2 regions of the Streptomyces sp. NPDC000348 genome follow, and region 1 is predicted to be linked to the other one. Evidence: predicted binding sites of a transcription regulator. Region 1 holds the regulator's gene; the other holds the start of a gene.
The links. The regulator HspR, encoded in region 1, represses chaperone genes until heat shock. The targets are predictions, from matches to a motif close to TTGAGNNNNNNNNNCTCAA.

Region 1 (5,604 bases):
GTAGATCTTGTCGGCGACCACGGTGTCCTCGATGTTGTCCTTGGTCAGCGCGACCACGGGCACGAGCTGCGCCGGGATGTCCTTGTCGGTGGGGCTGTCCACCCGCTCGCGGGTCAGCGCGTCGAACTGGATGTCCTTGCCCTGCACCTTCGCCACGGCCATCTCCGCGGCGCTCTCGGCCTCGTCCGGGTAGGACTTGTACACGCTCATGTACTGCTCGCCGGCGAGGATCCGCTGCACCGCCGCGAGTTCGGCGTCCTGGCCGGTGATCGGGGGCAGCTCGGTCACGCCGGCGGCCTTCAGCGCCTTGACGATGCCGCCCGCCATGCCGTCGTTGGCGGAGTAGACCGCCTCGATCTCGCCCGCGCCGATCGCGTTGATCGCCTCGGTCATGTTGGCCTGGGCGTTCTCCGGCTTCCAGTCCTTGGTGTCGTAGGACTTGGCGATCGTCACCTTGCCCTTGAGCTCGGAGAGCGCGCCCGCCTTGAACTGCTTGGCGTTGGGGTCGGTCGGCGAGCCGTTCATCATCACGACCTTGTCGGTGATGCTGAGGTCGTCCCCGAGGGACTCCAGCAGGGAACGACCCTGCACCTCGCCGACCAGCCCGTTGTCGAAGGAGATGTACGCGTCGATCGGGCCCTCGGCGAGACGGTCGTAGGCGATGACGGGGATGCCCGCGTCCTTGGCCTTCTGCACGCTGTCCGCGATGCCGTGCGCGTCGACCGCGTCCAGCACGATGACGTCGACCTTGTCGTCGATCATCTGCTGCATCTGGCTCGCCTGCTTGTCGGCGTCCGCCTCGGCGTTGGCGTACTCGACGGTGCCCTTCTTGTCGGTGAGCGACTCCACCTTCGTCTTGAAGATGGGGTAGTCGAACTGCTCGTACCGGGTGTTGGCCTTCTCCGGGAGCAGCAGCCCGACGGTGACGTCGTCGCCCTTGCCCGGGCTCGCGTCGTCGCTGCTCCCTGTCGCGTTGAGCACGCCGCATCCGGCGAGCATGACGGACATGGAGGTGGCGGCCACGGATATGGCGATACGACGCATGCGGAGGCTCACTTCAGGTGCGTTTCGGACGTGGGCACAGCTTTGCGGCCCATGTGACTGAAAAGCCAACGCTTCAGCCCCCACCGGCGTCAAGGGCGGCCGCTTAACGAGATGGACACGGCATGATGTGCCGAACTCGTGAGAGACCCGCGGACGTCAGGCGAGGATCATCTGGACACGCAGCCATACGATAGTCACACACGCGCCTGTGCGGATAAGCCGGGAGGCCCGGAGGTCCACTCGGCCTCCGGGCCTCCCGCGGCGCCTCACACCCGCGCCCTCAGTCCTGCTGCTGCCGCTTGGGCCGCCACACCACCAGCGCGCTGGTCTGCTGCACCTCCTGGTACGGCACCAGGTCACGGCGGTACGAGGCGTGCACCGCGGCCTCGCGCTGGCGCATCGCCGCCGCCGCCCCGTCGAGGGCGCCCTCCAGTTCGGCCACGCGGGCCTGGAGCGCGTCGACCTGGTTCTCCAGTTCGATGATGCGCTTGATTCCGGCCAGGTTGATGCCCTCGTCCTGCGACAGCTGCTGCACCTGACGGAGCAGTTCGATGTCACGGGCCGAGTAACGGCGGCCCCGGCCGGCCGTGCGGTCCGGCGACACGAGACCCAGCCGGTCGTACTGGCGCAGCGTCTGCGGGTGCAGACCGGAGAGCTGGGCCGCCACCGAGATGACGTAGACCGGTGTGTCGTGGGTCAGTTCGTACGGATTGCGTCGACGGCCGTCCATCTGCAATCAAGCTCCCTTCGCGGCCTGGAACAGCTCCGCCCGCGGATCGTCGTCCGCGGTCGCCTCGCGATACGCCTCGAGCGCGTCACGAGCCTTCCCCGACACGTCCTTGGGAACACTCACCTCCACGGTGACCAGCAGATCGCCGCGGGTGCCGTCCTTGCGGACCGCGCCCTTGCCCCGGGCCCGCATGGTGCGCCCGTTGGGCGTGCCCGGCGGCAGCTTCAGCGTGACCGGCGGACCGCCCAGCGTCGGGACCCGGACCTCGCCGCCGAGGGCGGCCTCGGCGAACGTCACGGGGACCGTGACGGTGAGGTTGTCGTCCTTGCGGCCGAACACCGGGTGGGCGCCGACGTGCACGACGACGTACAGGTCACCGGCGGGGCCGCCGCGCTCGCCCGGCGCGCCCTTGCCGCGCAGCCGGATCCGCTGGCCGTCGCTGACACCGGCGGGGATGCGCACCTGCATGGTCCGCGAGGACTTGGCCCGGCCGCTGCCCTTGCAGATCTCGCAGGGCTCCTCCGCGATCAGACCGCGGCCCTTGCAGTCGGGGCAGGGGTCGGTGAGCGAGAAGCCGCCGCCCGAGCCCCGCGCCACCTGGCCGGTGCCGACGCAGGTCGGGCACACGCGCGGCGTGCCGTTCTTGTCGCCGGTGCCCGAACAGGCCTTGCAGGGCGCCTGCGACGACATCCGCAGCGGGACGGTCGCGCCCTCGATCGCCTCGGTGAAGCTGAGCGTCACCTCGGACTCGATGTCCTGACCGCGCCGCGGCTGGGTACGCGTGGTCCCCGCGCCGCCGCGGTTGAACAGGCCCCCGAAGACGTCACCGAGGCCGCCGCCGAAGCCGCCCGCCTGCTGGCCGCCGGCCTGACCGCCGAAGAGGTCACCCAGGTCGAAGTTGAAGGTGCCGCCGCCCGCGCCCGGCCCCGGCCGGAAGCCTCCGTTGCCGAAGAGCGCGCGCGCCTCGTCGTACTCCTTGCGCTTCTTGGGGTCGCCGAGGACGTCGTTCGCCTCGGAGATCTCCTTGAACCGCTCCTCCGCCTTGGTGTTGCCCTTGTTGGCGTCCGGGTGGAACTCGCGGGCGAGCTTCCGGTACGCCTTCTTGATCTCGGCCTCGGTGGCGTCCTTGGGGACGCCGAGGACCTTGTAGAAGTCCTTCTCGATGAAGTCCTTGGTGCTCATCCCCGACGTCCCTCCTTTCCTGCGTCAACTCCTGCGTCAGCCCTCGTCCGGGCCACCGCTCTCCTTGTTCTCCGAGCCGTCCTGCGCCTCGGTGCTCTCCTCGGCCGGCTTGACCGTCTGCGCGCCGGGCTGCGGCTCGGCGACGGCCACCCGCGCGGGGCGGATGGTGCGCTCGCCGATGCGGTACCCCGGCTGCAGGATCGCCACGCACGTCGTCTCGGTGACGTCCGGCGCGTAACTGTGCATCAGCGCCTCGTGGATCGTCGGGTCGAAGGGCTCGCCCTCCTTGCCGAACTGCTGGAGGCCCATCTTGGCGATGACCGTCTCCAGCGACTCCGCGACGGACTTGAAGCCGCCGACCAGTTCGCCGTGTTCCCGCGCGCGGCCGACGTCGTCGAGCACGGGGAGCAGCTCGCTCAGGAGGTTCGCCACGGCGATCTCCTTCACCGCGATCCGGTCGCGCTCGACCCGGCGCCGGTAGTTCTGGAACTCGGCCTGGAGGCGCTGGAGGTCCGCCGTGCGCTCGTTGAGCGCCGTGCGCGCCTGGTCCAGCTGGGCCACCAGGGCCGCTTCCTGGCCCGTGTCCCCGGCCGGGGCCGCCGCCTCCTCCGCGGAGGGCTGGGCGGCGGCCTTCGGCTCGGCTTCGTCGGAGGGGACGTCGGGCTGCTGCGACTGCTCGTCGAAGCCCGGGGTCTCCTCGGTCACGCCGCACCGTCCTTGCGGTCCTCGTCGACGATCTCGGCGTCGACGACGTCGTCGTCGGCCCTGGCCTCGCCGGCGGACGCGCCACCGGCCGCCTGGGCGGCCTGGGCGTCGGCGTACATGGCCTGGCCCAGCTTCTGGGAGACGGCCGCGACCTTCTCCGTGGCGGTGCGGATCTCGGCGGAGTCCTCGCCCTTGAGCTTCTCCTTCAGCTCGGCGACGGCGGTCTCGACCTCGGTCTTGACGTCACCGGGGACCTTGTCCGCGTTGTCGCTGAGGAACTTCTCGGTCTGGTAGACGAGCTGCTCGCCCTGGTTGCGGGTCTCGGCGGCCTCGCGGCGGGCGTGGTCCTCCTCCGCGTACTTCTCGGCCTCCTGGCGCATCCGGTCGACCTCGTCCTTCGGCAGCGAGGAGCCGCCGGTGACGGTCATCTTCTGCTCCTTGCCCGTGCCCAGGTCCTTCGCGGTCACGTGCATGATGCCGTTGGCGTCGATGTCGAAGGAGACCTCGATCTGCGGGACGCCGCGCGGCGCCGGCGGCAGACCGGTCAGCTCGAACATGCCGAGCTTCTTGTTGTACGCGGCGATCTCGCGCTCGCCCTGGTAGACCTGGATCTGCACCGACGGCTGGTTGTCCTCGGCCGTGGTGAAGATCTCGGAGCGCTTCGTCGGGATCGTGGTGTTGCGCTCGATCAGCTTGGTCATGATGCCGCCCTTGGTCTCGATGCCGAGGGACAGCGGGGTGACGTCGAGCAGCAGGACGTCCTTGACCTCGCCCTTGAGGACACCGGCCTGGAGAGCGGCACCGATCGAGACGACCTCGTCCGGGTTGACGCCCTTGTTGGCCTCCTTGCCGCCGGTCATCTCCTTGACGAGCTCGGCGACGGCGGGCATGCGGGTGGAGCCACCGACGAGAACGACGTGGTCGATCTCGGAGAGCTGGATGCCGGCGTCCTTGATGACGTTGTGGAACGGCGTCTTGCAGCGCTCGAGCAGGTCCGCGGTCAGCTGCTGGAACTGGGCGCGGGTCAGCTTCTCGTCGAGGTGCAGGGGGCCCTCGGCGGAGGCGGTGATGTAGGGGAGGTTGATCGAGGTCTCGGTGGACGAGGAGAGCTCGATCTTGGCCTTCTCGGCGGCCTCGCGCAGGCGCTGGAGGGCCATCTTGTCCTTGCCGAGGTCCACGCCGTGGCCGGACTGGAACTGCTTGACCAGGTAGTCGACGACGCGCTGGTCCCAGTCGTCACCACCGAGGTTGTTGTCACCGTTGGTGGCCTTCACCTCGACGACGCCGTCGCCGATCTCCAGCAGCGAGACGTCGAAGGTACCGCCACCGAGGTCGAAGACGAGGATGGTCTGGTCGTCCTTGTCGAGGCCGTACGCCAGGGCGGCGGCCGTCGGCTCGTTGACGATGCGCAGCACGTTCAGACCGGCGATCTCGCCGGCCTCCTTGGTCGCCTGGCGCTCGGCGTCGTTGAAGTACGCCGGGACGGTGATGACCGCGTCCGTGACCTTCTCGCCCAGGTACGCCTCGGCGTCGCGCTTCAGCTTCTGCAGCACGAAGGCGCTGATCTGCTGCGGGTTGAAGGGCTTCCCGTCGAGCTCGATCTTCCAGTCGGTGCCCATGTGGCGCTTGACCGACCGGATGGTCCTGTCGACGTTCGTGACCGCCTGACGCTTGGCCACCTCGCCGACCAGCACCTCACCGTTCTTGGCGAAGGCGACGACGGACGGCGTGGTCCTGGCGCCCTCGGCGTTGGTGATGACGGTGGGCTCGCCGCCCTCCAGAACGCTGACGACGGAGTTAGTCGTGCCCAGGTCGATGCCGACCGCACGTGCCATTTCGATTCCTCCAGCTGACTTGAGTGGAACGGACTCAAGCATGCACGACACCCGGCGCGGGGTCAACAGAGCTGAGTCGAGCAGACTCAACTCTTATCCGTTCCTTAC
Region 2 (5,604 bases), on a different contig from region 1:
ATGCCCCGGTTCAGCTGGTTCAGCAGCCGGGCGAGTTCCGTCACCTCGGCGGGGTCCCAGTCGGCGAGCCGGCCGGCGTAGCGTGCGCGGCGGGCCTCGCGGACCCTGCGGACCCGTTCGTGCCCCTCCCGCGTGAGGGCGATCAGCCAGGCGCGGCCGTCGGCGGGGTCCGGCTCGCGGGCGACGAGGCCGAGCTCCTCCAGTGCGCGCAGCTGGCGCGACATCGTCGCCTTGCCGACGCCGATGTAGGCGGCGAGCTCGGTGGCCCGCTGCCGGCCGTACTCATCCAGACGGACCAGCAGCCCGTACGCGGACGGCTCCAGGTCGGGATGGACCGCGCGGGCCATCTCCCCCTGGCTGGCCCGGGCGCGCCGCAGCAGCACCGTCAACTCGCGTTCCAGCGCGAGGAATCCGGGCTGGTCGACACCCGACGCGGGCGCCGGGGAGGCGGCGCGTTCTTCGCCGCCGTGTCCGTCTTCGTGCACGTCTGCCCCTGCTTCGGTTTTCCGGTCCCGGGAGTTCCCCGCCAAGTGGCGACGCCGCCCCGGCTCCACCAGTATTTCGCAGGCGTGGACCAACGGCAGCGCGCGGACGCCCCGCCCCTGCCCCGGTCCACGTGCGCAGTTTCCTCGACCAGGCGATTGCGTGGCATGCCCACCACATGGGACATGAGTCACATTCCGGGTTCGCCCCACACCGACCTTTCGGAGATGCGTCATGCCTGTGCACAGATCCGGCCTCCCCCGCATACGCGCGCTCGCGACCGCCGGCGCGGTCCTGCTCGCGGTGCTCTCCCTCCCCCGCACGGCCGTCTCGGCCGAGTCCTCCCCCAGCGCCCCTCCGCGCGGTTCCGCCCACATGGGCATGGGGGTGCTCGCCCACGACGGCCGCGGCGGACTCCCCTCCGTCCGCACCACCCGGACGGAGGGCGTGGACGTCTCCAGCCACCAGGGCGACGTCGCCTGGACGACCCTGTGGAACAGCGGCGTCCGCTGGGCCTACGCCAAGGCCACGGAGGGCACGTACTACACCAACCCGTACCACTCCCAGCAGTACGACGGCTCCTACGACGTCGGCATGATCCGCGGCGCCTACCACTTCGGCACGCCCGACACGGCGAGCGGCGCCGCCCAGGCCGACTACTTCGTCGACCACGGCGGCGACTGGTCCGCGGACGGACGGACCCTGCCGGGCGTGCTCGACATCGAGTGGAACCCGTACGGCGACGCCTGCTACGGCAAGTCGCAGGGCGCGATGGTGAGCTGGATCCGCGACTTCCTGGACCAGTACCGGTACCGCACCGGCCGGGACGCCGTCCTCTACACGGCCACCAGCTGGTGGAAGCAGTGCACCGGCGACTACGCCGGCTTCGCCGCCACCACTCCGCTGTGGATCGCCCGGTACGCCTCCACGGTGGGCGAACTGCCCGCCGGCTGGGACACGTACACGATGTGGCAGTACACCTCGACCGGGCCGACCGTCGGGGACCACGACCTCTTCAACGGCGCCCTCGACCGGGTGCGGGCCTTCGCGCTGGGCTGATCCGCGCCGGGCACGGCGAAGGCCCGGGCCTCCCTCAGGGGACCCGGGCCTTCCCTCGTCCGGCCGCGTCCGTCACGCCGCGACCGGAACCTCCGGCGCCGCGCCGTTCGTCGCGGGCGACAGCGCCAGCTCCAGGACCTGGCGGACGTCGGTGACGGCGTGGACGTCGAGCTTGTCCAGCACCTCCGCCGGGACGTCGTCCAGGTCGGGCTCGTTGCGCTTGGGGATGACGACGGTGGTGATCCCCGCGCGGTGCGCGGCGAGCAGCTTCTGCTTCACCCCGCCGATCGGCAGCACCCGCCCGGTCAGCGAGACCTCACCGGTCATCGCCACGTCGGTGCGGACCAGCCGGCCGGAGAGCAGCGAGGCCAGGGCGGTGGTCATCGTGACGCCCGCGCTCGGGCCGTCCTTGGGCACCGCGCCCGCCGGGAAGTGGATGTGCACGCCCCGGTCCTTCAGATCGCCCACCGGCAGCTCCAGCTCGGCCCCGTGACTGCGCAGGAAGCTCAGCGCGATCTGCGCGGACTCCTTCATCACGTCACCCAGCTGGCCGGTCAGGGTCAGCCCCGCCGCGCCCGTCTCCGGGTCGGCCAGGGACGCCTCCACGTAGAGGACGTCCCCGCCGGCCCCGGTCACCGCGAGCCCGGTGGCGACACCGGGGACGGCGGTGCGGCGCTCGGCCGGGTCCTGGGCGGACTCGGGCACGTGGTGCGGCCGGCCGATCAGGTCGCGCAGGTCGCCGTCGGTGATGGTGAAGGGCAGTTCCCGCTCGCCCAGTTCGTGCTGGGCCGCGACCTTGCGCAGCAGTCGCGCGATGGACCGCTCCAGGGTGCGCACGCCCGCCTCGCGCGTGTACTCGCCGGCCAGCCTGCGCAGCGCGCCCTCGTCGATCGTGACCTCGTCCCGGTCGAGACCGGCGCGCTCCAGCTGGCGCGGGAGCAGGTGGTCGCGGGCGATGACGATCTTCTCGTCCTCGGTGTAGCCGTCGAGGCGGACCAGCTCCATGCGGTCGAGCAGGGCCTCCGGGATGGCTTCCAGGACGTTGGCCGTCGCGAGGAACACGACGTCGGACAGATCCAGTTCGACCTCCAGGTAGTGGTCCCGGAAGGTGTGGTTCTGCGCCGGGTCGAGGACCTCGAGGAGCGCGGCGGCCGGGTCGCCCCGGAAGTCCGACCCCACCTTGTCGATCTCGTCGAGGAGCACCACCGGGTTCATCGACCCGGCCTCCTTGACGGCCCGCACGATCCGGCCGGGCAGCGCGCCGACGTACGTACGGCGGTGGCCGCGGATCTCGGCCTCGTCGCGGACGCCGCCGAGGGCGACGCGGACGAACTTCCGGCCCATCGCGTGGGCGACGGACTCGCCGAGCGACGTCTTGCCGACGCCGGGCGGGCCCACCAGGGCCAGTACGGCGCCGCCGCGCCGTCCGCCGACGACGCCCAGGCCCCGGTCGCTGCGCCGCTTGCGCACCGCCAGGTACTCGGTGATCCGCTCCTTCACGTCCGCCAGGCCCGCGTGCTCGGCGTCCAGGACCGCCCGGGCGCCCTGGATGTCGTAGGCGTCCTCGGTGCGCTCGTTCCACGGCATCTCCAGGACCGTGTCGAGCCAGGTGCGGATCCAGGATCCCTCGGGCGACTGGTCGGAGGAGCGCTCCAGCTTGTCGACCTCCTTGAGCGCGGCCTCGCGGACCTTCTCCGGCAGGTCGGCGGCCTCGACGCGGGCCCGGTAGTCGTCGGACTCCTCGCCCTCCTGCTCGCCGTTGAGTTCCCGCAGTTCCTTGCGGACGGCTTCGAGCTGGCGGCGCAGCAGGAACTCGCGCTGCTGCTTGTCGACGCCCTCCTGGACGTCCTTGGCGATGGTCTCGGCGACGTCCTGCTCGGCGAGGTGGTCGCGCAGCTGCTGGGTGGCGAGCTTCAGCCGGGCCACCGGGTCGGTGGTCTCCAGCAGGGCGACCTTCTGTTCGGTGGTGAGGAACGGCGAGTAGCCGGAGTTGTCGGCGAGCGCGGAGACGTCGTCGATGGCCTGGACCCGGTCGACGACCTGCCAGGCGCCGCGCTTGCGCAGCCAGGCGGTGGCGAGCGCCTTGTACTCCTTGACCAGTTCGGTCACGTGCCCCGGCAGCGGCTCCGGCACGCTCTCGTCGATGCGGGTGCCCTCCACCCACAGCGCCGCGCCCGGCCCGGTGGTCCCGGCGCCGATCCGTACGCGGCCCCGGCCGCGGATCAGGGCGCCCGGATCGCCGTCGGCCAGCCTGCCGACCTGCTCGACCGTGCCCAGCACGCCGGTACCGGCGTAGGTCCCGTCGACGCGCGGCACCAGCAGCACCCTGGGCTTCCCCGGCTCGGCCCGGGCGGCGGCCTGGGCGGCCTCCACCGCGGCGCGCACCTCGGAATCGCTCAGGTCCAGCGGAACCACCATCCCGGGCAGCACGACCTCGTCGTCGAGCGGCAGCACAGGCAGGGCGAGCGGTGTGGACTCAGCAGCCATGATCTCCCCTTCGGCAGTCAAGTTGAGCTATGCCGACTCAATGCTCGTGAGCCGCCGAATGTTCCCGGAGCCGCGTTCGCTCTCAGCGATCATCCTCCGGGGCGCGGAAGAGCGCGGCCGCCGCGAGAAGGGAGCTGCCAGGATGAACGCATGTCCACCCCGTACGACATTCCCGATGCCCCCGAAGTCCTGGACCGCCGCGAGGGCCCGTACGGCGAGGTCGTGCTGCGCAGGCACGGTGACCTGCTGCAGATCATCGCCAACGGCTGCTTCCTGATGGACACCTCCGACGGCCGTTCGGAGCGGCGGCTCGTCGACGCCGCCCTGGCCGCCCTCGACGCGCGCACGGCGGACCCGCACGTCCTGATCGGCGGCCTCGGGGTCGGCTTCTCACTCGCACACGCCGCCGGGCAGCCCCGCTGGGGACGGATCACCGTGGTGGAACGCGAGCCGGCCATCATCGGATGGCACCGCGGGGGACCGCTGGCCGGGCTCTCCTCGCGGGCCCTCGCCGACCCGCGCACGGAGATCGTCGAGAGGGACCTCGTCCGTTACGTCAATGAGACGTCGGACACGTTCGACGCGCTCTGCCTGGACATCGACAACGGGCCCGACTGGACCGTCACCGAGGACAACGACGGGCTCTACTCACCGGCCGGACTGGCCGCCTGCGCAAGGGTGTTGAGGCCGGGCGGGGTACTCGCCGTGTGGTCGGCGAAACCGTCCCCGGAATTCGAGGGAACCTTGCGTAATGCCGGATTCCAGCAGGTGCGTACCGAAGAGATCCCCGTTGCCCGGGGCGTTCCGGACGTCGTGCATCTCGGCGTCCGCCCCGGATAGCAAACTCGCGGTAACTCCCCGTACGCTGCTGCCCTGGCGCGGATCATCCAAGCGTCGAGCGCAATGCTGCGCGGACGAGGGATCACCCCACTGATTCCGGAAAAGCACACTTCAGGGGCGGGCGATGGAGCAGACACACACCTCCCACAACGGCACGGCCACGACCACCCTCGGCGCCCAGCGCAGGGTCCTGGTGGTGGAGGACGACGCGACGATCGTGGACGCCATCGCGACGCGCCTCCGCGCCGAGGGATTCCTGGTGCAAACGGCGGGCGACGGCCCGTCCGCGGTGGACACGGCGGAGGCCTGGCAGCCCGACCTGCTGATCCTGGACATCATGCTGCCCGGCTTCGACGGCCTGGAGGTCTGCCGGCGCGTGCAGGCCCAGCGGCCGGTGCCGGTGCTGATGCTCACCGCGCGCGACGACGAGACCGACATGCTGGTCGGGCTGGGCGTCGGCGCCGACGACTACATGACGAAGCCCTTCTCCATGCGGGAGCTGGCGGCACGCGTGCACGTGCTGCTGCGCCGCATGGAGCGGGCGGCCCTCGCGGCGACGACCCCGCGCAGCGGCATCCTGCGCCTGGGCGAACTGGAGATCGACCACGCGCAGCGCAGGGTGCGCGTGCGCAGCGAGGACGTCCATCTGACGCCCACCGAGTTCGACCTCCTGGTGTGCCTGGCGAACACCCCCCGCGCGGTGCTCTCCCGCGAGCAGCTGCTGGCCGAGGTGTG

Region 2: a site for HspR is predicted at 4,052-4,070, ahead of lon (endopeptidase La). Genes of this name have one in related genera too.

Annotation. Positions count from the first base shown of each region.
Region 1 covers NZ_JBIAZD010000003.1:389,078-394,681, reverse strand. Annotated here, with positions in the region: gene ACFY3N_RS08670 (sugar ABC transporter substrate-binding protein) at 1-1,044, opposite strand, end outside; gene ACFY3N_RS08665 (heat shock protein transcriptional repressor HspR) at 1,325-1,774, opposite strand; gene dnaJ (molecular chaperone DnaJ) at 1,781-2,956, opposite strand; gene grpE (nucleotide exchange factor GrpE) at 2,993-3,661, opposite strand; gene dnaK (molecular chaperone DnaK) at 3,658-5,496, opposite strand; gene ACFY3N_RS08645 (MraY family glycosyltransferase) at 5,590-5,604, opposite strand, start outside.
Region 2 covers NZ_JBIAZD010000001.1:135,550-141,153, forward strand. Annotated here, with positions in the region: gene ACFY3N_RS00670 (MarR family winged helix-turn-helix transcriptional regulator) at 1-485, opposite strand, end outside; gene ACFY3N_RS00675 (lysozyme) at 718-1,542, shown strand; gene lon (endopeptidase La) at 1,615-4,029, opposite strand; gene ACFY3N_RS00685 (spermidine synthase) at 4,180-4,869, shown strand; gene ACFY3N_RS00690 (response regulator transcription factor) at 4,994-5,604, shown strand, end outside.